Halioglobus japonicus: one gene and its partner. The protein of the gene in region 2 binds, or shares a complex with, the protein of the main gene of each other region. Links are inferred from orthologs where the notes say so. Each region holds a gene or a part of one and is shown on either strand. Other genes may lie near its edges.

Region 1 (8,806 bases), 1.1 Mb from region 2 along the record:
CTCAATCACTCGCGGAATGTCCGTAAAGCGAATTCTCTCGTCCAGAAATGCCTCTACCGCCACCTCATTGGCAGCATTACAGATAGCCATGGCCGTGCCACCGCTCGCCACCGACTCACGGGCCAGGCGCAAACAGGGGAACCGCTGCTCGTCCGGAGCCTCGAAATCGAGCCTGGCGGTGGTAATCAGATCCAGCGGCGCCACGCCGGCATCCACCCGCTGGGGCCAGGCTAGCCCGTAAGCTATGGGGGTACGCATATCGGGATTGCCGAGCTGGGCAATCACCGAACCGTCCACATACTGCACCATGGAGTGAATAATACTCTGCGGGTGCACAATCACATCAACCTGTTCCGGGCCGACATCAAAAATCCAGCAGGCTTCGATAAATTCCAACCCCTTGTTCATCAGGCTTGCGGAGTCTACGGAAATCTTGCGCCCCATGGACCAGTTAGGGTGCGCGCAAGCCTGATCCGGGGTGGCCTCGGCCATTTGCGCGTGGGTCCAGTTGCGGAACGGGCCACCAGAGGCCGTCAGCAAAACCTTACTCACGCCCTTGAGTTGAGGGCGCGCCTCGCTATCAGCGGGCATGCACTGAAAAATCGCGTTGTGTTCGCTGTCGATAGGCAACAATCGGGCGCCTGAATCGCGCACGGCCTGCATCAGGAGATGGCCTCCCATGACCAGCGACTCCTTGTTCGCCAGCAACAGAGTTTTGCCCGCTCGCGCCGCCGCGAGGGTAGAAGGCAGGCCGGCGGCACCGACGATGGCCGCCATGACACAGTCGACTTCCGGGGCAGTCACAACCTGCTCCAGGCCTGCATCACCACACAATACCTCGGTGACCGAACCCGCTGCCAGCCCCTTGCGCAGGGCCTCAGCAGCCCTTTCATCAGCCATAACGGCATAGCGCGGCTGGAACTGCTCACATTGGGCAAGCATGGCGTCTACCGAGCGGTGTGCGGCCAGGGCATACACCTGGAAATCTTCGGGGTGGCGCCCGATCACATCGAGGGTGCTGACACCAATAGAACCTGTGGACCCTAGAACAGAGACCTGACGTACCGCACTGCTCATCGTCACCAGCCCGCCAGAACCAGACCCAGGGTAAATACCGGTGCGGCTCCACAGAGACTGTCGAGACGGTCGAGGAAACCACCGTGACCCGGCAGCAGGCTACCGCTGTCTTTGCAGCCACTTTCGCGTTTGACCATGCTGACGGTCAGGTCACCCACGACTGAGGCAATACTGGTCGCCACTACAATGGCCAGCACGGCCAGCAGGGAAATATGTGCGCCCTGGGCGGGCAGGAAAAACCACAACGCAACACCGACCGCAGCAGCGGCAATCTCACCACCCCAGAAACCCTCCCAGGTTTTCGCGGGCTGACCGCCGGCGCCAGCTTGTGTTTGCCCAGGGACTTCCCGCTGAAATACGCACCGACATCCGCTGCCACAACGATGACCACCATGGAAATCAACAACAGGCCTCCCTGAGAGAAGCTCAGCAGGTAGATCGCCGCTGTCCAGGCCGGCGCAAGCACCAGCAACCCGATCAGGGAGCGCATCCACCGGTTACTCCAGAGCACCGCACTTCCCGGGTAGGACTTAATCCACAACAGGGCAAATGACCACCACAGGGTCGCCAGACCAAGAATCGGCTGAACCTGTTCACGAGCCGGGTTTTGACCCAAGCCGCATGTTACGTAGATAACACCCAGTACGCTGCCCAGCACTGCTACAAACAGGCCTCTGGCAGGGGCACTTTCCCAGCCGGCCAGACGCGACCATTCCCAACCGCCGGCGAGCACAATCAGGGCAATCGCCAACGCCAGAGCAGGGACCGAGAGAAAGGCGATAGCGGCGAGAAAGAGGCCCGCCATTATCAGCGCAGTAATAATGCGCTGCTTAAGCATCGAGATCTGCTCCTGCCACCAGGCCATCGGGATCACGCAGCCCGAAACGCCGTTCGCGGCGGCTATAGTCAGCCAGCGCCCGGGCGAATTCCAGTTCGCCAAAATCAGGCCACAGAGTGTTCGTGAAATACAGCTCACTGTAAGCGAAATGCCACAGCATGAAATTACTGATACGAGCATCGCCCCCGGTGCGTATGCAAAGGTCGGGGCGCGGCAGGTCGGCAATAGAGATATTCCGATCAATCATCTGAGCGTCGATGCTGTCGGGGTCAAGCTCTCCCAATTGGGCCTGGCGGGCCAGCTTTTGCGCTACCTGGGCGATGTCCCACTGGCCGCCGTAATCTACCGCAATCACGACAGTGGCCTCGGTATTGCCAGCAGTGAGATGTTCAGACTGCTGCATCAAGCGCTGCAGGCGGCCACTGAATCGCGAGCGCTCGCCAATAAACCGCAGGCGAATACCGTCCTTGTGCAGTTCGCGCACTTCACTGCGCAAATAGCGCGACAACAGGGCCAGCAATGCCCGCACCTCGGGCAGCGGACGACCCCAGTTTTCACTGCTGAAAGCAAATAGGGTGAGCACTTCAACGCCGTGGTTACGGCAGGCTCGGAGAATATTGCGGACTGCTTCTACGCCGGCGCGATGGCCGGCTGGGCCGGGAACGCCGTTGCGCTTTGCCCAGCGATTGTTGCCATCCATGATGATGGCAACATGCCGTGGCACAACGGTTTCGCGACTGTCAGTTTCGCCCCGCGAATTGGATTCAGACATGGCTGAGACCAGGGCTAAGGGCCCTAGATCTCCATGAGGTCGGCTTCTTTCTCAGCCAACATTTTTTCAACTTTGGCAACGAAGCCGTCGGTGAGCTTTTGCACCTCATCCTGACCGCGACGCTCATCGTCCTCAGAAATTTCCTTTTCCTTGACGAGGTCCTTGAGCATGCCATTGGCATCGCGACGGGCATTGCGAATAGAGACGCGAGCAGACTCCGCCTCCTGGCGCGCCTGGCGAATATAGCCCTTGCGGGTTTCCTCGGTCAGCATCGGCATCGGGATACGAATCACCTCGCCTGCCGTCGCCGGGTTCAGGCCGAGGTCGGACTTCATAATCGCTTTTTCAATGGCCGGGATCATAGTCTTGTCCCAGGCAGTCAGAGACAGGGTGCGTGCATCTTCCACGTTCACGTTAGCCACCTGATTCAGGGGGTATCGGAACCGTAATACTCTACCTTCAGGCCATCAAGCAGGCTGGGGTGCGCACGGCCTGTGCGGATTTTGTTGAAATTGTGATTCAGCGCGTCGAGGCTTTTTCCCATGCGCTCTCCAGCTTCAGATTTAATATCGTCGATCACGTTTATGATTCCTCCTGTGGCGCCGATTGTTCAATCAAAGTACCGTCATCGCCACCGCGGACGATATTGAGCAGGGCGCCCTGCTTCTCCATTTCGAATACCCGCACCGGCATATCGTGATCCCGACACAGGCAAATTGCGGTGAGGTCCATCACCTCAAGTTTTTTGTCCAGCACCTCATCGTAAGTGAGGCGATCATACTTAACGGCATCCGCCACTTTCATGGGGTCGGCCGAGTACACGCCATCGACCTTGGTCGCCTTGAGCACCAGCTCCGCATCGACCTCGATGCCTCTAAGGCAGGCCGACGAATCTGTGGTAAAGAAGGGGTTACCGGTGCCTGCTGAAAAAATAACCACATCACCGTTATTCAACGCTCGAATGGCCTTGCGGCGATCATAGTGATCTACCACGCCACTCATGGGAATCGCAGACATGACCTGGGTTGAGATGTTGGAGCGTTCCAGCGCGTCGCGCAGTGCCAGTGCATTCATCACCGTGGCCAGCATGCCCATATGGTCACCGGTGACCCGGTCCAGACCCGCTGTCTGCAGCGCGGCGCCGCGGAACAGATTACCGCCACCTACTACCAGGCCCACCTGCACACCAATACCAACCAACTGGCCGATTTCCAGCGCCATCTGGTCGAGCACTTTGGGGTCAATGCCAAAAGCTTCACTGCCGGTCAGCGCCTCGCCGCTCAACTTGAGCAGAATGCGCTTGTACTTCTTTTCACCAGTCATCTGGGGCATATCTCACCTCTCCTGAACTGGGACGCTATCTTACAGGAACAAGGCCCGGCACCCCAGCGACAATTTCGGCAAATTCAAACGAAAAGAAGCCCGCGAACGGGCTTCTCAGGAACTGCCTGGTGCTTACAGGAAAGCCAGCAACGCCCAGATAACAGCCGTCAGTGCGACACTGCAGTGAATGACACCTTTCACTGAGGTCATCGGGCCAGTTTTACCGAACAGGGCGTTGGCTTCGAGCGCCAGAATAATCGCCGCGCACGCGCCGACACCGGCCATGCTGATATCGGCAATGTACAGGTGCTTGGAACCGAGCATACCGAACAGCATGGGGCCAGAAAACAGCGTATTGGTGCGTGATGCCAGGCCAGCCTTCGCAGCCGCTGCAGGGCCGTCGCCTTCTTTCAGGCCAATAACAATCTGCTGGTTAGGCCAGATGATGAGCCATACGTTCAGGAACATCAGGATACCCGCCAGGGAGCCAATCCAGATCACCGGCATACCTTTGAGGTTGGTTGATGCACCGACCAGGTGCAGCAGTACCAGACCGGTAAGGAACGTGAACATGGCGCCCCAACGGAACCACCACAACGCGCGCGGAGCCAGTTTCTTTACGGCATCGGCCTTGGCGTCTGCCTCGGCTTCCTTGAAGTATTCTGTCTGTACGAAGTTGAAGTAATAGAGCAGGCCGATCCACGTAATGCCAAACAGCACGTGGGCCCAGCGGAAAATAAACTCGAGAATCATGCGATACCCCCCTTTTTAATTGTTGTGGTCGCCCGTTGATTATACACTTGCGCCGGCGCCGCGAAAGGCGCGATTTCTAGCCCCTACGCTTCGTAGGGGTTTTCCTGTTGTACATCCACCACTACCGACATTGAGGACACTGCTCATGGCCTTTGAACTGCCTGCCCTGCCCTACGCCAAAGATGCGCTCGAGCCCCACATCTCCGCCGAGACGCTGGAATTCCACTACGGCAAACACCACCAGACTTACGTCGACAAACTGAATGGCCTGGCCGCAGCCAATGGCCTGGAAGGCAAAACTCTCGAAGAAGTCGTAAAAACCTCTGAAGGCGGCGTCTTCAACAACGCGGCCCAGATCTGGAACCACAGCTTTTACTGGAACTGCCTGAGCCCCAATGGCGGCGGCGAAGCCACCGACGATATCGCTGCAGCCATCGATGCAGCCTTCGGATCTTTCGACGCGTTCAAGACAGCCTTCACCGAAAGCGCCATCAACAACTTCGGCTCTTCCTGGACCTGGCTGGTCAAAAATGCAGACGGCTCCGTGGCCATCGTTAACACTTCCAATGCTGCTACCCCGCTGACTGAAGAAGGCGTGACACCGCTGCTGACAGTCGATCTGTGGGAGCACGCCTACTACATCGACTATCGCAATGCGCGCCCCAAGTACATGGCAGCCTTCTGGGCGCTGGTTAACTGGGAATTCGTCAACGCGAACTTCGCCTGATTTCGCATCGCGAAACAACAGAAAAGGCCCTGCACCGATCCCGGTGCAGGGCCTTTTTTATGAATCAGTGATTTCCCCTGGCGGGAAAATACTCAGGCCATCAGTGCCTTGAGGCTCTCCGCATCCAACTGCTGTGCCTGCTCAAGCGCGGCAAACAGCGGCGCGCGAACGCGTTCCTTGGTGGCCTTGTGCGCAGCCATATTAATGCCAGACAACTGTTCTGCCACAGCAACAGCACGCGCCATCACACCGTCCACATCAACGGCTTCATCCACGTAGCCCGCCGCTACACCACCGTCAGCGTTGTACAATACGCCACAGTTAACGGCCCGATCAAAATGCGCCGGGGCAAGCTTGGCCCGGGCAATCTCTACCCCGAAGTAAGGCAGCGTCATACCGATAGCTACCTCATTCAGACCCAGCTTAAAGGGCCCTGAGGCTCCAATACGGTAATCGGCCGACATCAGCATAATCGCACCCATGGCCAGGGCATGGCCGGTAACGGCCAGCACTACCGGGGTTGGGAAGGTCAGCATACGCCGGGCCAGATCGCCACCACGGGTAACGAGATCCATCATCGCATCGCCACCCTGCCCCATAACGGAGAGATCGAAGCCCGCCGAAAACTTGCCAGCGCGCCCCGCAAGGACAACGACCTTGCCCGCGGCTTCAGCCTGATCGAACGCAGCACCAAGCTGCTCGAGCATCACAAATGAAATGGCATTGGCCTTGCCGTCATCCATCTGGATCAGGCAGTACTTTTCTTCTTCGGTGAAGGTGACGATTTGTGACATGGATACCTCTGGAGGGATTGTTCTGTTCTGAGGGCGTATACCGTAGTGCAAACCGGCGGCAAAGGCCACCAAAACCGGGCCAGCATTCGGGGACAGACCACATTTATTAGGGGACCGACCGCACTCCCCGGGTCGTACCTTGTTCTCTCCCCAAATAAATGTGGTCTGTCCCCTACAGCGCGGTCGATCCCCAAACAATTGTGGTCTGTCCCCAAAAAATGTCCCCCCCAAAAAACGAAAAAGCCCGGCACTGGGCCGGGCTTTTTGGGTTTGCCTGAGAGGCTGGGCTTACATCATGCCGCCCATGCCGCCCATGCCGCCCATGTCTGGCATGGCAGGTGCCGCCGCAGCCGCATCCTGAGGTGCATCGGCAACCATTACCTCGGTGGTGATCATCAGACCAGCCACGGAACCAGCGGCCTGCAGCGCAGTGCGGGTTACCTTAGCGGGGTCGAGAATACCCATCTCGATCATGTCGCCGTACTCGCCAGTGCCAGCGTTGTAGCCGAAGTTGCCTTCGCCATTGCTGACCTTGTCCAGTACCACAGAGGCTTCGTCACCAGCGTTGCCGACGATCTGGCGCAGAGGACCTTCCATGGCGCGCAGCGCAGCTGCAATGCCGTGGTTCTGGTCTTCATTGTCGCCTTCCAGACCTTTGATAGCCGCAACAGCGCGCACCAGGGCAACACCACCGCCGGCAACAACACCCTCTTCCACCGCAGCGCGGGTCGCGTGCAGGGCGTCTTCAACGCGGGCTTTCTTCTCTTTCATTTCGATCTCGGTGGCGGCGCCAACCTTGATGACTGCAACACCGCCAGCCAGCTTGGCAACGCGCTCCTGCAGCTTCTCACGATCGTAGTCGGAAGAAGTGTTTTCGATCTGGGTGCGGATCTCGCCCACACGCGCCTGGATAGCAGCAGCTTCACCAGCACCGTCGATGATAGTGCTGTTGTCTTTGTCCATGGTTACGCGCTTGGCGGTGCCCAGGTGTTCCAGAGTGGCGGACTCGAGGTCCAGGCCCACTTCTTCAGAGATCACAGTACCGCCGGTCAGGATAGCGATATCCTGCAGCATGGCCTTACGACGGTCACCGAATCCAGGTGCCTTACAGGCAGCAACTTTAACAATGCCGCGCATGTTGTTCACAACCAGGGTGGCCAGGGCTTCGCCTTCAACATCTTCGGCGATGATGACCAGCGGCTTGGAAGCCTTGGCAACCTGCTCCAGCAGGGGCAGCAGTTCGCGGATGTTGGAGATCTTCTTGTCTACCAGCAGGATGAAGGGCGCTTCGGATTCGACGCTCATGCTGTCCTGGTTGTTGATGAAGTAGGGAGACAGGTAACCTCGGTCAAACTGCATACCTTCAACCACGTCCAGCTCGTTTTCGAGGCCGGAACCTTCTTCAACAGTGATAACGCCTTCTTTGCCAACCTTGTCCATGGCTTCGGCGATGATGTCACCTACCTGGGCGTCGGAGTTAGCAGAGATAGTGCCTACCTGGGCAATCGCCTTGGAATCTTCACAGGCAATGGAAGCTTCCAGGATCTTCTCAACGGCAGCCGCAACAGCCTTGTCGATACCGCGCTTGAGGTCCATCGGGTTCATACCAGCGGCAACAGACTTCAAGCCTTCGTTGACGATGGACTGAGCCAGTACTGTGGCAGTAGTAGTACCGTCACCAGCCACGTCAGAAGCCTGGGAAGCAACTTCCTTCACCATCTGCGCGCCCATGTTTTCGAACTTGTCTTCCAGTTCGATTTCCTTGGCAACAGATACACCGTCTTTAGTGACGGTAGGAGCGCCAAAGGCTTTGTCGAGGATTACGTTGCGACCCTTGGGGCCGAGAGTTGCCTTAACGGCGTTGGCGAGTGTGTTCACGCCGTTGAGCATGCGAGAGCGAGCGTCGTCGCCAAAAAATACGTCTTTTGCTGACATCGTCTAAATTCCTTAAAACTTAATCTGGTCGTGTTCTATTCGGGCGGGTCTTATTCGACCACAGCGAAGATCTCGCTCTCACCCATGATGATCAGTTCTTCACCGTCGATTTCGATGGTGTTGCTGCCGGCGTACTGGCCGAAGACCACGGTATCGCCAATTTTTACGGCCAGGGGCGTACTTCGCCGTTATCCAGGACCTTGCCTTCACCAACTGCAACGATCTCGCCCTGATTGGGCTTTTCCTTGGCGGAACCGGGCAGCAGAATGCCACCTGCACTGGTTTCTTCCTCTGCGTTGCGACGAACGACCACGCGGTCGTACAGGGGACGGATACTCATTTGTCTGTTTCTCCTAGTGACAATGTTATGAGAGCCCTCAGCGGGGCGCTGCTAGGTTCATGGGGCCGCCCCGGAGCATTTCAAGGGGCGGTTAGCACTCTTTTTAAGAGAGTGCTAATTCTAGTGCGAGTTACGGCGGGGTCAAGGGGCTGGACAGAAAGGCCTGAAAGTAAATTTATACCCTTATTTTCAATACCTTATGGCCTCATATCGTCATCGACACGGCGAAATTGCCCCTCGATAACGG
Region 2 (10,988 bases):
CCAGAACAGACTACTGTCGAGGCCTTTTACCGGATACAGCTCTTCGAAGAACTGGCCATTACCCCCGATGTGCAATACATCCGCAATCCGGCACTGAATTTAGAGGAAGATTCGCTCTGGGTGTTTGGTGTGCGAATGCGCCTGGCGTTTTAACGCGGCAAAATCGCCCCGCGGTGCTGGATAACCCGGGCTGACATGTTTGCCCCGCGGCGACCGCTTCTGCCAGTGATTTGCCGGCTGCCAGCTCACCCAGCAGAGTACCGCTGAAGGAATCTCCGGCGGCGGTGGTGTCCACGACATTGGCCACCGGTGCGATTACATGCTTTGCGGGTGCTAAAGGATCGCCGTACAGAATATCTGCAGGTCCATTTTTCAACACCATTGTAGCGACGCCTTTGTCATGCAGATAGGCGCCGATGCTTGCGGCATGAGTCAGGCCGTTGAGTAGCTCAAGGTCTTCCACTCCCGGTAATACCAGATCGCTGTAGCTGAGCATGCGGTCGAACGCCGCCTGTGCGGCGGCTTGGCTAGACCACAGCCGCGGCCGGTAGTTGGTATCGAAAATGATCTGGGTGCCGCGGGCCTTGAGGGCGTCCAGCATTGGCCAGATCGCGCCGGGCGTTTCGGCTTCCGCCAATGCCAGCGAAATGCCCGACAGGTAGAAGCAATCCGGAGCCGGATCCGCCAGGTTTAGCTGCTGCTCATTCACGAGTTGCAGCGTGTGGCGGGCGGCAGATTCGGAGCGCCGATAAATAAAGCTGCGTTCACCTGCTGCACCGTTGTGGATAGAGTACAGCCCTACATGTCGCTCGGGGTGGCTTAGCAGCAGGCTTGTATTCACGCCCTCGTCTGCGAGCGCTATGCGCAGCGCATTGCTGAACGGGTCATCACCCAGAGCACACAACATTCGTACCAGGGTGTCGGGGTTGGCCCGGCGCAAATACACCGAAACGCTGTATACGTCGCCGGCAAAGCCCTGTTGCAACTGGCCCTGCTCATCGTAGGAGAGCTCTACCATGCATTCGCCGAAGATCACCAAGTCGCGCATGGGTATTCCGAAAACTAGAAGGGCATGTCGCCCCACTTGAATTGAAGTGCCGTAAGCGCCGCCAGGGGTGCAGTCTCAGTGCGCAGCACTCGCGGCCCAGTCGCAGCGACAGGAAATCAGCGGCTTCGGCGGCTTTAATTTCACTCGTGCTGAGACCACCCTCGGGACCGATCAACAGTGCCACCGACGCCGGCGCGTCGTCACTTGCGGGCAATGGATCAGCGCGATGGTGCAGTACCACTTTCAGTTGTGCTGGCTGAGCCTCGAGCCAGGCGGCGACGGGGGCAATGTCGCTGACAACGGGCACGATATTGCGGCCGCACTGTTCACACGCACTGATCGCTATCTGCTGCCAGTGCCCGATTTTTTTAGCTGCGCGATCGCCTTTCAGTTTCACTTCGGTGCGTTCGGTTTGCAGGGGTGTAATGCTGCTGACGCCTAGCTCAGTGGCTTTTTGAATCACCCAGTCCATGCGATCACCACGTGAGATGGCGATACCCAGGCTGACCCGTAGTGTCGACTCCAGGTTGCAATCGTCGAAAGCGCCGGTTTGCACCGTCACCTGCTTCTTGCCGACCGAAGTAATCACCGCCGGATACTGGCCGCCGGTGCCGTCAAACAAAACCAGTTCAGCGCCCTCCTGCATACGCAGGGCGCGGGCCAGGTGCTGGCTGGGTCCGGCCTCAAGCTCGACGATACTATCGGGCTGCAACGCCTGGGCAGTGTGAATTCGGGGAATGCGCATGCGGGCATCCTACTACAGATTTTGCAGTCGGTCTGAGGTTTTGAAGAAGGGGAAGCAGGAACTGCGAATCGCAGTTCCCAGAGGCTGAACAACAGGTATCAAAGGCCCAGGTTGTTGTAGATTTCCCGGGTGGGCTCTACCTGGTTCATGGTGTAGAAATGGATGCCGGGGCAACCGGAATCCATCAGGGTCTGGCAGAGCTGGGTGACAACTTCGAGGCCGAACTTGCGCACGGATTCCAGGTCGTCGCCATAGCCTTCCATCTTCCGGCAAATCCAGCGCGGGATTTCGGCGCCACAGTTACGCGAGAAGCGCGCCAGATTTTCGAAGTTGGTAATCGGCATGATGCCCGCGTAAATCGGCTTGTCGATACCCGCCGCCATACACTGATCGAGATAGTAGAAATAGGCTTCCACATTGTAGAAGTACTGGGTGATAGCGCTGTTGGCGCCGGCATCCATTTTCTTCTTGAGGAAGTGAATGTCGCTGTCGTAGCTCTTGGACTCGGGGTGAATTTCCGGATAGGCCGCCACTTCAATATTGAAGTGGTCGCCGGTTTTTTCCCGGATAAAGGCCACCAGGTCATTGGCGTGCACCAGCTGCATGGCGGTGCCCATGCCGGAAGGCATGTCACCGCGCAGTGCAACCAGGCGTTTGATGCCGCGCGCCTTATAGGTTTGCAGCAGTTCCGCCATGGTGTCCTCGTCATCACCGCCGAAGCTGATGTGAGGGGCAACATCGACACCCGCCTCGCGCATGGTGGAAACCACACCCAGGGTTGTGTCCCGGGTGGTGCCGCCGGCGCCGTAGGTGACCGAGAAGAATTCAGGATTCAACTCGTTCAGCGCCGGGGTGGTCTCGTTCAGCAACTTGTCCTTGCCCGCGTCAGTTTTCGGCGGGAAGTACTCAAAGCTGATTCTTGGCTTGGCCACAGTGTCTCCTTTCTATTCTTGGCTTGCTTAGTACTTGTAAGCTTCGGGCTTGAAGGGGCCTTCCACGCTCACGTTGATGTACTCGGCCTGCTCGGAGGTCAGCTTGGTCAGAACCGCACCGAAGCCGCCGATCATGTGCGCAGCTACTTCTTCGTCCAGCTTCTTGGGCAGTACTTCTACCGACAGTGCCGCAGGCTTCAGCTCGGCTTCGAGGTCGGCGAACTTGCGCTCGTACAGGTAGATCTGCGCCAGTACCTGGTTGGCGAAGGAGCCGTCCATGATGCGCGAGGGGTGGCCGGTGGCGTTACCCAGGTTTACCAGACGGCCTTCAGACAGCAGGATCAGGTGATCGTTGCTGGCCTGGTCGCGGTATACCTTGTGGACCTGGGGCTTCACTTCTTCCCACTCCCAGTTGCGACGCATGTAGGCGGTGTCGATCTCGTTGTCGAAGTGGCCGATGTTGCACACCACGGCGCCGGATTTCAGTGCCTTGAGCATGTACTCGTCACACACGTTGTAGTTACCGGTGGTGGTGACGACCAGGTCGGTGTTGCCGAGCAGATCGCGGTTAACGCACTCGTCGTTACCCTGGTTGTTGCCATCGATGTAAGGCGAGACGACTTCGAAGCCGTCCATACAGGCCTGCATGGCACAGATCGGGTCGATCTCGGATACTTTTACGATCATGCCTTCCTGGGCCAGTGACTGGGCAGAACCTTTGCCCACGTCGCCGTAGCCGATAACCAGCGCTTTCTTACCGGCCAGCAGGTGGTCGGTGCCGCGCTTGATAGCGTCGTTCAGGGAGTGGCGACAGCCGTACTTGTTGTCGTTCTTGGACTTGGTGACAGAGTCGTTCACGTTCACCGCAGGCACTTTCAGGGTGCCGGCTTCCAGCATTTCCTGCAGGCGATGAACGCCAGTAGTCGTCTCTTCGGTGATGCCGTGGATGCTTTCCAGCATGGCGCCGTACTTCTCGTGCAGCATGGCCGTCAGGTCGCCGCCATCGTCGAGAACCATGTTGGCATCCCAGGGCTGGCCGTCCTTGAGGATGGTCTGTTCCAGGCACCAGTCGTATTCTTCTTCGGTTTCACCTTTCCAGGCGAAGACCGGGATACCGGCGGCAGCGATCGCCGCAGCAGCGTGGTCCTGGGTGGAGAAAATGTTACAGGAAGACCAGCGCACTTCGGCGCCCAGCGCAGTCAGGGTTTCGATCAGAACGCCGGTCTGGATGGTCATGTGGATACAACCCAGAATCTTGGCGCCGGCCAGCGGCTTGCTGTCCGAGTACTTGGCGCGCAGGGCCATCAGCGCGGGCATTTCGCCTTCGGCGATGTCCAGTTCTTTGCGGCCCCATTCAGCCAGGGCGATATCAGCGACTTTGTAGTCGGCAGTGGTTTCAATGTTTTCTGCAGTGCTCATTGCTCTTTCCTCTAATTGGGGACAGACCCCATTAAAAATTGGGGTCTGTCCCCCTTTTTCGGTGGTTTACAGTGCGGCCTTGAGGGCCTCAGCTTTGTCAGTGGCTTCCCAGGTAAAGTCTGCATCTTCGCGGCCGAAGTGGCCATATGCTGCAGTTTTACGGTAAATCGGGCGTTTCAGATCCAGCATGTCGACCAGGCCCTTGGCGCGCAGGTCGAAGTGTTCGGCCACCAGCTCAGCGATTTTCTCATCGCTGAGTTTGCCGGTACCGAAGCTGTTCACTGAGACAGATGTGGGTTCAGCAACACCGATAGCATAGGACACCTGGATCTCACAGCGGTCAGCCAGGCCCGCTGCAACGATGTTCTTGGCCACGTAACGGCCTGCGTATGCAGCTGAACGGTCTACCTTGGAGGGGTCCTTGCCGGAGAAGGCGCCGCCGCCGTGACGGGCCATGCCGCCGTAGGTGTCAACGATGATCTTGCGGCCGGTCAGGCCACAGTCGCCAACCGGGCCGCCAATGATGAACTGGCCAGTGGGGTTGATGTGGTACTTCGTGTCTGCGTGCAGCCACTCAGCGGGGAGGGTTTCCTTGACGATCATGTCCATTACAGCCTCGTGGATATCTTTCTGGCTGATATCGGGATCGTGCTGGGTAGACAGAACAACGGCATCGATGGCCACGGGCAGGCCGTTCTCATAGCGCAGGGTTACCTGGCTCTTGGCATCCGGGCGCAGCCAGGGCAGAACGCCGTCCTTGCGCAGTTGGGCCTGCTTTTCCACCATGCGGTGAGAGTAGTAGATGGGGGCAGGCATCAACACCGGTGTTTCCTTGGTGGCGTAGCCAAACATCAGACCCTGGTCGCCGGCGCCCTGTTCCTCGTGGGCGCCTTCGCCTTCATTCACACCGATGGCAATGTCGTGAGACTGCTTGCCAATCGCATTCAGTACGGCACAGGAGGCGCCGTCGAAGCCCACATCGGAGCTGTCGTAGCCAATGTCGAGAATGACCTGGCGAACCACGTCTTCGAGGTCGACATAGGTAGAGGTGGTCACCTCACCGGCGACGACGGCCATACCGGTCTTAACCATAGTTTCAACCGCCACGCGGGCGTCTTTGTCGTCGGCCAGGATGGCGTCCAGTATGGCGTCAGAGATCTGGTCTGCCATTTTATCTGGATGGCCTTCTGAGACCGACTCAGAAGTGAAAATACTGTACTCACTCATTGGGTTTTTCCTTTCTTACTGCGTGTTATCCGGGGTGGCCGAACAGGCGCACCTGTACTTGAAATCCATTGCGTTGGGCCAGATAGGCACTGGCCAGGTCGGTGAGGCCAGCGTCGCTGGCCCATTCGGTGAGTTGCGCCGGGTCGAAACCCAGCCACAGATCACCGCAATTCTCGCGTGCCCAGCCCTGGTCGTGTGCGCACAGGTCAGTGACCAGCACGGCGCCGCCCGGGGCGAGGCGGGCGGCCACATCCTTGAGGATCTGGCCGGGAGCAGGGGTATGGTGAAGTACCATGTTGATCACAGCACAGTCGGCCTGGAGCCCCTCGAGGGCGTCGCTCGCCGTGTCGCCGTGAATGAACTCGATGTTGTCCGCGCCCGCTGCCTGGGTTTTCTGGCGGGCCTGCTCAAGCATCATGGCTTCGATGTCGAGGGCCACTACGCGGTCAAACTGCGGTGCCAGCTCCAACAGGAAGCTGCCGTCGCCGGGGCCCACTTCCAGGGCTGTGCCGCGGTGGGTCAGGGGCGCATTGCGCAATACTTCGGCCACGGTGCCTGCGTATTGTTCGTAACTGGCAATGAGATCCTGCTGCTGGCGAAACTTGTGGGCATTGTCGCGGAAAAAATTGCGCGAGTTGGCTTCGCGCTGTACATGCAATTCACTGAGGGCAAGCTGGGTTTGCTCGGGCAGCTCGATCTGGTCTACCGATTCGAACAGAGCGGCCTGCAGTGCTTCCAGTTCGGGGCGCTGACCCAGTTGGGCGCGGCGGTAGAAGATGGCGTTGCCCTCGCGGCGGGTTGCCACCAGGCCGGCGCCCGCCAGCACTTTCAGGTGATGGCTCAGCGCGGGCTGGCGAATGTCGAAAATGCTGCACAGCTCGGAAACGCCAAAGGAATCTTCGCGCAATACGCGTAGTACCTGCAGGCGCAGCGGATCTGCGCTGGCCTTGCACAGGGCGGCGAGATCGCTGGCCAGGGCTTCGCCCGGCATGGAAATGGCTTTTTCGACTGAAGACATGGCGCAGGAGTGTAGCAGGGAAATAATTGTATATCAAAATTATTTGATATAGTTCGAAAGGCGAAATCAAAATTATTTGATATGGCAGTGCTGGCGGGGCTTGTAGCGGTATTATTGTCGTTGCTGTTCGCCGCCTGTTACGCGAAAATAGCGCCCTTTTCTAACCCGGCCCCACCCGCCAACACGGAGATACCGATGTCTTCTTCTCGTATTGAACTCGCTAACGCCATCCGCGCCCTGTCCATGGACGCGGTCCAAAAGGCCAATTCCGGCCACCCTGGCGCTCCCATGGGTATGGCCGATATTGCCGAAGTATTGTGGAACGATTATATGGTCCACAACCCGGCAGATCCGAGCTGGGCCAATCGCGACCGCTTTGTGCTGTCCAATGGTCACGGTTCAATGCTGATCTACTCACTGCTGCACCTGACCGGCTACGACCTGCCGATGTCTGAGATCCAGAATTTCCGTCAGCTGCACAGCAAGACCCCCGGCCACCCTGAATACGGCTACACGCCGGGCGTTGAAACCACCACAGGCCCTCTGGGCCAGGGCATCTCCAATGCAGTGGGTATGGCGGTTGCCGAGAAAGTACTGGCGGCACAATTTAACCGCGACGGTCACGACATCGTTGATCACTACACCTACGCGTTCCTCGGCGATGGCTGTCTGATGGAAGGTATCTCCCACGAAGTGTGCTCCCTGGCCGGTACCCTTGGCCTGGGCAAGTTGATCGCCTTTTACGATGACAACAACATCTCCATCGACGGTGAAGTAGAAGGCTGGTTTACCGATGACACTCCAGCGCGCTTCGCCAGCTACGGCTGGCAGGTGATTAACGATGTGAACGGCCACAGCTCCTCCGAGATCAAGGCCGCTATCGAAGCTGCCCGCCACGAGCCGGGCAAGCCTACACTGATCTGCTGCAAGACCATTATCGGTAAGGGCTCACCCGGTAAGCAAGGCACCGAGTCCTGCCACGGCGCGCCCCTGGGTGGCGACGAAGTGGCTGCGACCCGCACCGCCATCGACTGGCCGCACGATCCGTTTGTTATTCCCGAGGAAATCTACGCCGGCTGGAATGCCCGAGAGAAGGGCGCTGCTGCCCAGGCCAAGTGGGACACTGACTTTGCCGCATACCAGTCTGCTCACCCCGAGCTGGCCGCTGAGCTCCAGCGCCGCCTGGCGGGGGACCTGCCTGCAGATTTCTCCGCCAAATCGGACGCCTATATTGCCCAGTGCCAGGAAGAGGGTGCCAGTGTTGCATCGCGCAAGGCTTCCCAGAACTGCCTGAACGCCTATGGCCCGCTGCTGCCTGAACTGCTTGGCGGTTCCGCCGACCTGGCAGGTTCCAACCTGACGATCTGGAGCGGTTCAAAAGGCATCAGCAAGGACGATGCAGACGGCAACTACCTCTACTACGGGGTACGTGAGTTCGGTATGGCGGCCATGATGAACGGCATCGCCCTGCACGGCGGCTTTATCAACTACGGCGCCACCTTCCTGGTATTTATGGAATACATGCGCAACGCCGTGCGTATGGCTGCGCTGATGAAGCAGCAGTCCATCTTTGTATTTACCCACGATTCTATCGGCCTGGGTGAAGATGGCCCCACTCACCAGCCCGTGGAGCAGGTCGCGTCCCTGCGCACTACACCGAACATGAACACCTGGCGTCCCTGCGACACCGTTGAATCTGCCGTTGCGTGGAAGACAGCCGTGGAACGCAGTGACGGCCCCAGCGCGTTGATCTTCTCTCGTCAGGGCCTGCCCCATCAGGATCGCAGCGCGGCCCAGGTGGCGGAAATTGCCCGCGGTGGTTATATCCTCAAGGACTGTGAAGGTACGCCCGATGCGATTCTTATTGCCACCGGCTCGGAAGTACAACTGGCCATGGCCGCTGCCGAGCAGCTGGCAGGCGCCGGCAAGCAGGTGCGCGTGGTTTCCATGCCCTGTACCGAAATTTTTGAGGCCCAGGATGCGGCATACCGCGAGGCAGTGCTGCCCTCCGATGTGCTCGCCCGTGTAGCGGTGGAGGCACTGCACGCCGACTACTGGTACAAGTACGTGGGCCTGGACGGCCGTATCGTGGGTATGACCAGCTTCGGTGAGTCTGCACCTGCCGGCGAACTGTTCAAGGAATTTGGCTTCACCGTAGACAATGTCGTGGCTGCGGTAGAAGAGGTTCTAATCGACTAATATAGAGGTCCGTTCTGGATGATCCGGCTGGCGATAAACGGGTACGGCCGCATCGGTCGCTGTGTGTTGCGAGCGCTGCACCAGAGCCCACTGCGCGAGCGAATGCAGGTGGTGGCCATTAACGAGTTGGCAGATGCCGGCACGGTCGCCCACCTCACCCGCTATGATTCCACCCACGGTCGTTTCCCTGGAGATATTCAGGGTGACGACCAATCGCTGGTGGTCGACGGACAGTACATCCAGCTGTTACGTCAGGATACGATCGACAGCCTGCCCTGGCGTGCGCTGGACGTCGACCTGGTCCTGGAATGTACCGGTGCCTTCACTGATAGGTTGACGGCGGAACAGCATCTGGAGCAGGGTGCGGGGAAAGTCCTGTTCTCTCAGCCTGCCCAAGCGGATGTTGATGCGACGATCGTCTACGGCATCAATGAATCCCTGCTGCAGGCACAGCACACCGTGGTGTCTGCCGCTTCCTGTACCACCAATGGCATTGTGCCCGTGATCCAGGCGCTGCATGACAGCCTGGGCATTGAGAGTGGCGTGATTACCACAATCCACTCGGCCATGAACGACCAACCGGTGCTGGATGCTTACCATCATACGGACTTGCGCAAGACCCGCGCCGCATCCCACTCGATAATCCCGATTGATACCGGGCTTGCCCGGGGTGTGGAGCGCATTCTGCCGGAGATGGGCGGGCGCTTCAGTGCCCAGGCACTGCGCGTACCGACCTTGAATGTCTCGGCCATGGACCTGACCGTACAGGTGGAAAGGGACACCGATATCGATGCGGTCAACGATGCCCTGCGCAGTGCCGCGCAGACCGTTTTCCAGGGCGTGCTGGGCTATACTGAAGAGCCGTTGGCGTCCTGTGATTTCAATCAGGACCCTCACTCCAGTGTTGTCGATGCCAGTCAGACCCGCGTCAGCGGTCAGCGGCTGGTGAAAGTGCTTACCTGGTTTGATAACGAATGGGCCTACGCCAATCGCATGTTGGATGTAGCTGCCCACTGGACAAGTTTGTAGGAGAACAACCCCATGTCCCTGAATGTGAAACTGATGAAAGACCTCGACCTGAAAGGCAAGCGGGTACTTATCCGTGAAGACCTTAACGTGCCGGTCAAGGATGGGGCAGTGGCGTCCGATGCGCGCATCCGTGCAGCGCTGCCCACGATTCAGCAGGCCGTAGCCGCCGGGGCCAAGGTTATTCTGATGTCTCACCTGGGTCGCCCCACCGAGGGTGAGTTTGAAGCCCAGTACTCCATGGCACCGGTAGCCGAACACCTGGCCGGCCTGTTGGGCCAGAAGGTGACGTTGGTAGAAGACTGGAAGCTGGGCGTTGAGCTCAATGAAGGTGAGGTTGCACTGCTCGAGAATGTGCGCTTCAACCCCGGCGAGAAAAAAGACGACGAAAACCTGGCGAAGGCCTATGCCGGTTTGTGCGAAGTGTTTGTGATGGACGCCTTTGGTACTGCGCACCGCGCCCAGGCATCGACTCACGGCGTTGCCAAATATGCGCCTGTCGCCTGCGCCGGACCGTTGCTAGCAGGCGAGCTCACTGCGCTTGAACAGGCACTTTCTGAGCCCGCGCGACCGATGGTAGCGATTGTGGGTGGCTCCAAAGTCTCGACCAAGCTGACGGTACTGGAGACGCTGTCGGACAAAGTGGACCAGCTCATTGTGGGTGGCGGCATTGCCAACACCTTCCTTGCTGCGGCCGGCAAGCCGGTGGGCAAGTCACTGTGCGAGGAAGACCTGATCCCCAACGCCCAGGCCCTGATGGCCAAGACCAATATCCCCGTGCCCACTGATGTGGTTACAGGCAAAGAGTTTTCCGAATCGGCCGCCGCCGAGCTGAAGGCGGCCGATGAAGTCGTCGCCGACGACATGATTTTCGATATCGGCCCGCAGGCTGCAGACGATATTGCCGAGATCCTCAAAACCGCCGGCACCATTCTCTGGAATGGTCCCGTGGGGGTCTTCGAGTTTGATCAGTTTGGCGCTGGCACCAAAGCCCTGTCACTGGCGATTGCTGAATCCAGTGCCTTCTCCCTGGCGGGCGGTGGCGATACGCTGGCGGCAATTGACAAGTACGGTATCGCCGATAAGGTTTCCTATATTTCCACCGGTGGTGGCGCATTCCTCGAATACGTGGAAGGCAAAGTGCTGCCGGCTGTTGCGATGCTCGAATCCCGGGCTAACGACTAATACAAAAGACACACTACAAAATCACCGCAGAGGTATCCCCACATGGCTTTGATTAGCTTGCGTCAATTGCTGGACCACGCCGCCGAGAACGATTACGGCGTACCGGCATTTAATGTGAACAACCTGGAACAGACCCGCGCTATTATGGAAGCGGCCGATGCTACCAACTCACCCGTGATTATGCAGGCC

Evidence for each region.
Region 1: the proteins of metK (region 2) and groL are in contact, whole or in part, in a cryo-EM structure (PDB 8P4O), measured with the Escherichia coli proteins. The link is inferred for Halioglobus japonicus from one-to-one orthologs.

The regions. Positions count from the first base shown.
Region 1 is NZ_CP019450.1:1,838,550-1,847,355, reverse strand. Bases 5,897-8,806 are described here. They hold groL (chaperonin GroEL), read right to left. Parts: upstream 8,220-8,806; coding sequence 6,573-8,219; downstream 5,897-6,572. Other genes in these bases: BST95_RS08665 (FxsA family protein), read right to left, coding at 8,757-8,806; BST95_RS08680 (crotonase/enoyl-CoA hydratase family protein), read right to left, coding at 5,897-6,284. Outside these bases: ispC (1-deoxy-D-xylulose-5-phosphate reductoisomerase), read right to left, coding at 1-1,077; uppS (polyprenyl diphosphate synthase), read right to left, coding at 1,908-2,687; pyrH (UMP kinase), read right to left, coding at 3,270-4,019; BST95_RS08690 (antitermination protein NusG), read right to left, coding at 4,143-4,763; BST95_RS08685 (Fe-Mn family superoxide dismutase), read left to right, coding at 4,909-5,490; more of BST95_RS08680, read right to left, coding at 5,583-5,896.
Region 2 is NZ_CP019450.1:712,174-723,161, forward strand. What follows is about bases 3,292-6,066. They hold metK (methionine adenosyltransferase), read right to left. Parts: upstream 5,372-6,066; coding sequence 4,211-5,371; downstream 3,292-4,210. Other genes in these bases: ahcY (adenosylhomocysteinase), read right to left, coding at 3,292-4,144; BST95_RS03450 (ArsR/SmtB family transcription factor), read right to left, coding at 5,397-6,066. Outside these bases: BST95_RS03420 (carbohydrate porin), read left to right, coding at 1-153; BST95_RS03425 (sugar kinase), read right to left, coding at 59-1,048; BST95_RS03430 (16S rRNA (uracil(1498)-N(3))-methyltransferase), read right to left, coding at 996-1,793; metF (methylenetetrahydrofolate reductase [NAD(P)H]), read right to left, coding at 1,892-2,725; more of ahcY, read right to left, coding at 2,753-3,291; more of BST95_RS03450, read right to left, coding at 6,067-6,389; tkt (transketolase), read left to right, coding at 6,585-8,588; gap (type I glyceraldehyde-3-phosphate dehydrogenase), read left to right, coding at 8,607-9,617; BST95_RS03465 (phosphoglycerate kinase), read left to right, coding at 9,630-10,799; fba (class II fructose-bisphosphate aldolase), read left to right, coding at 10,842-10,988. UniProt on the Escherichia coli protein: Catalyzes the formation of S-adenosylmethionine (AdoMet) from methionine and ATP.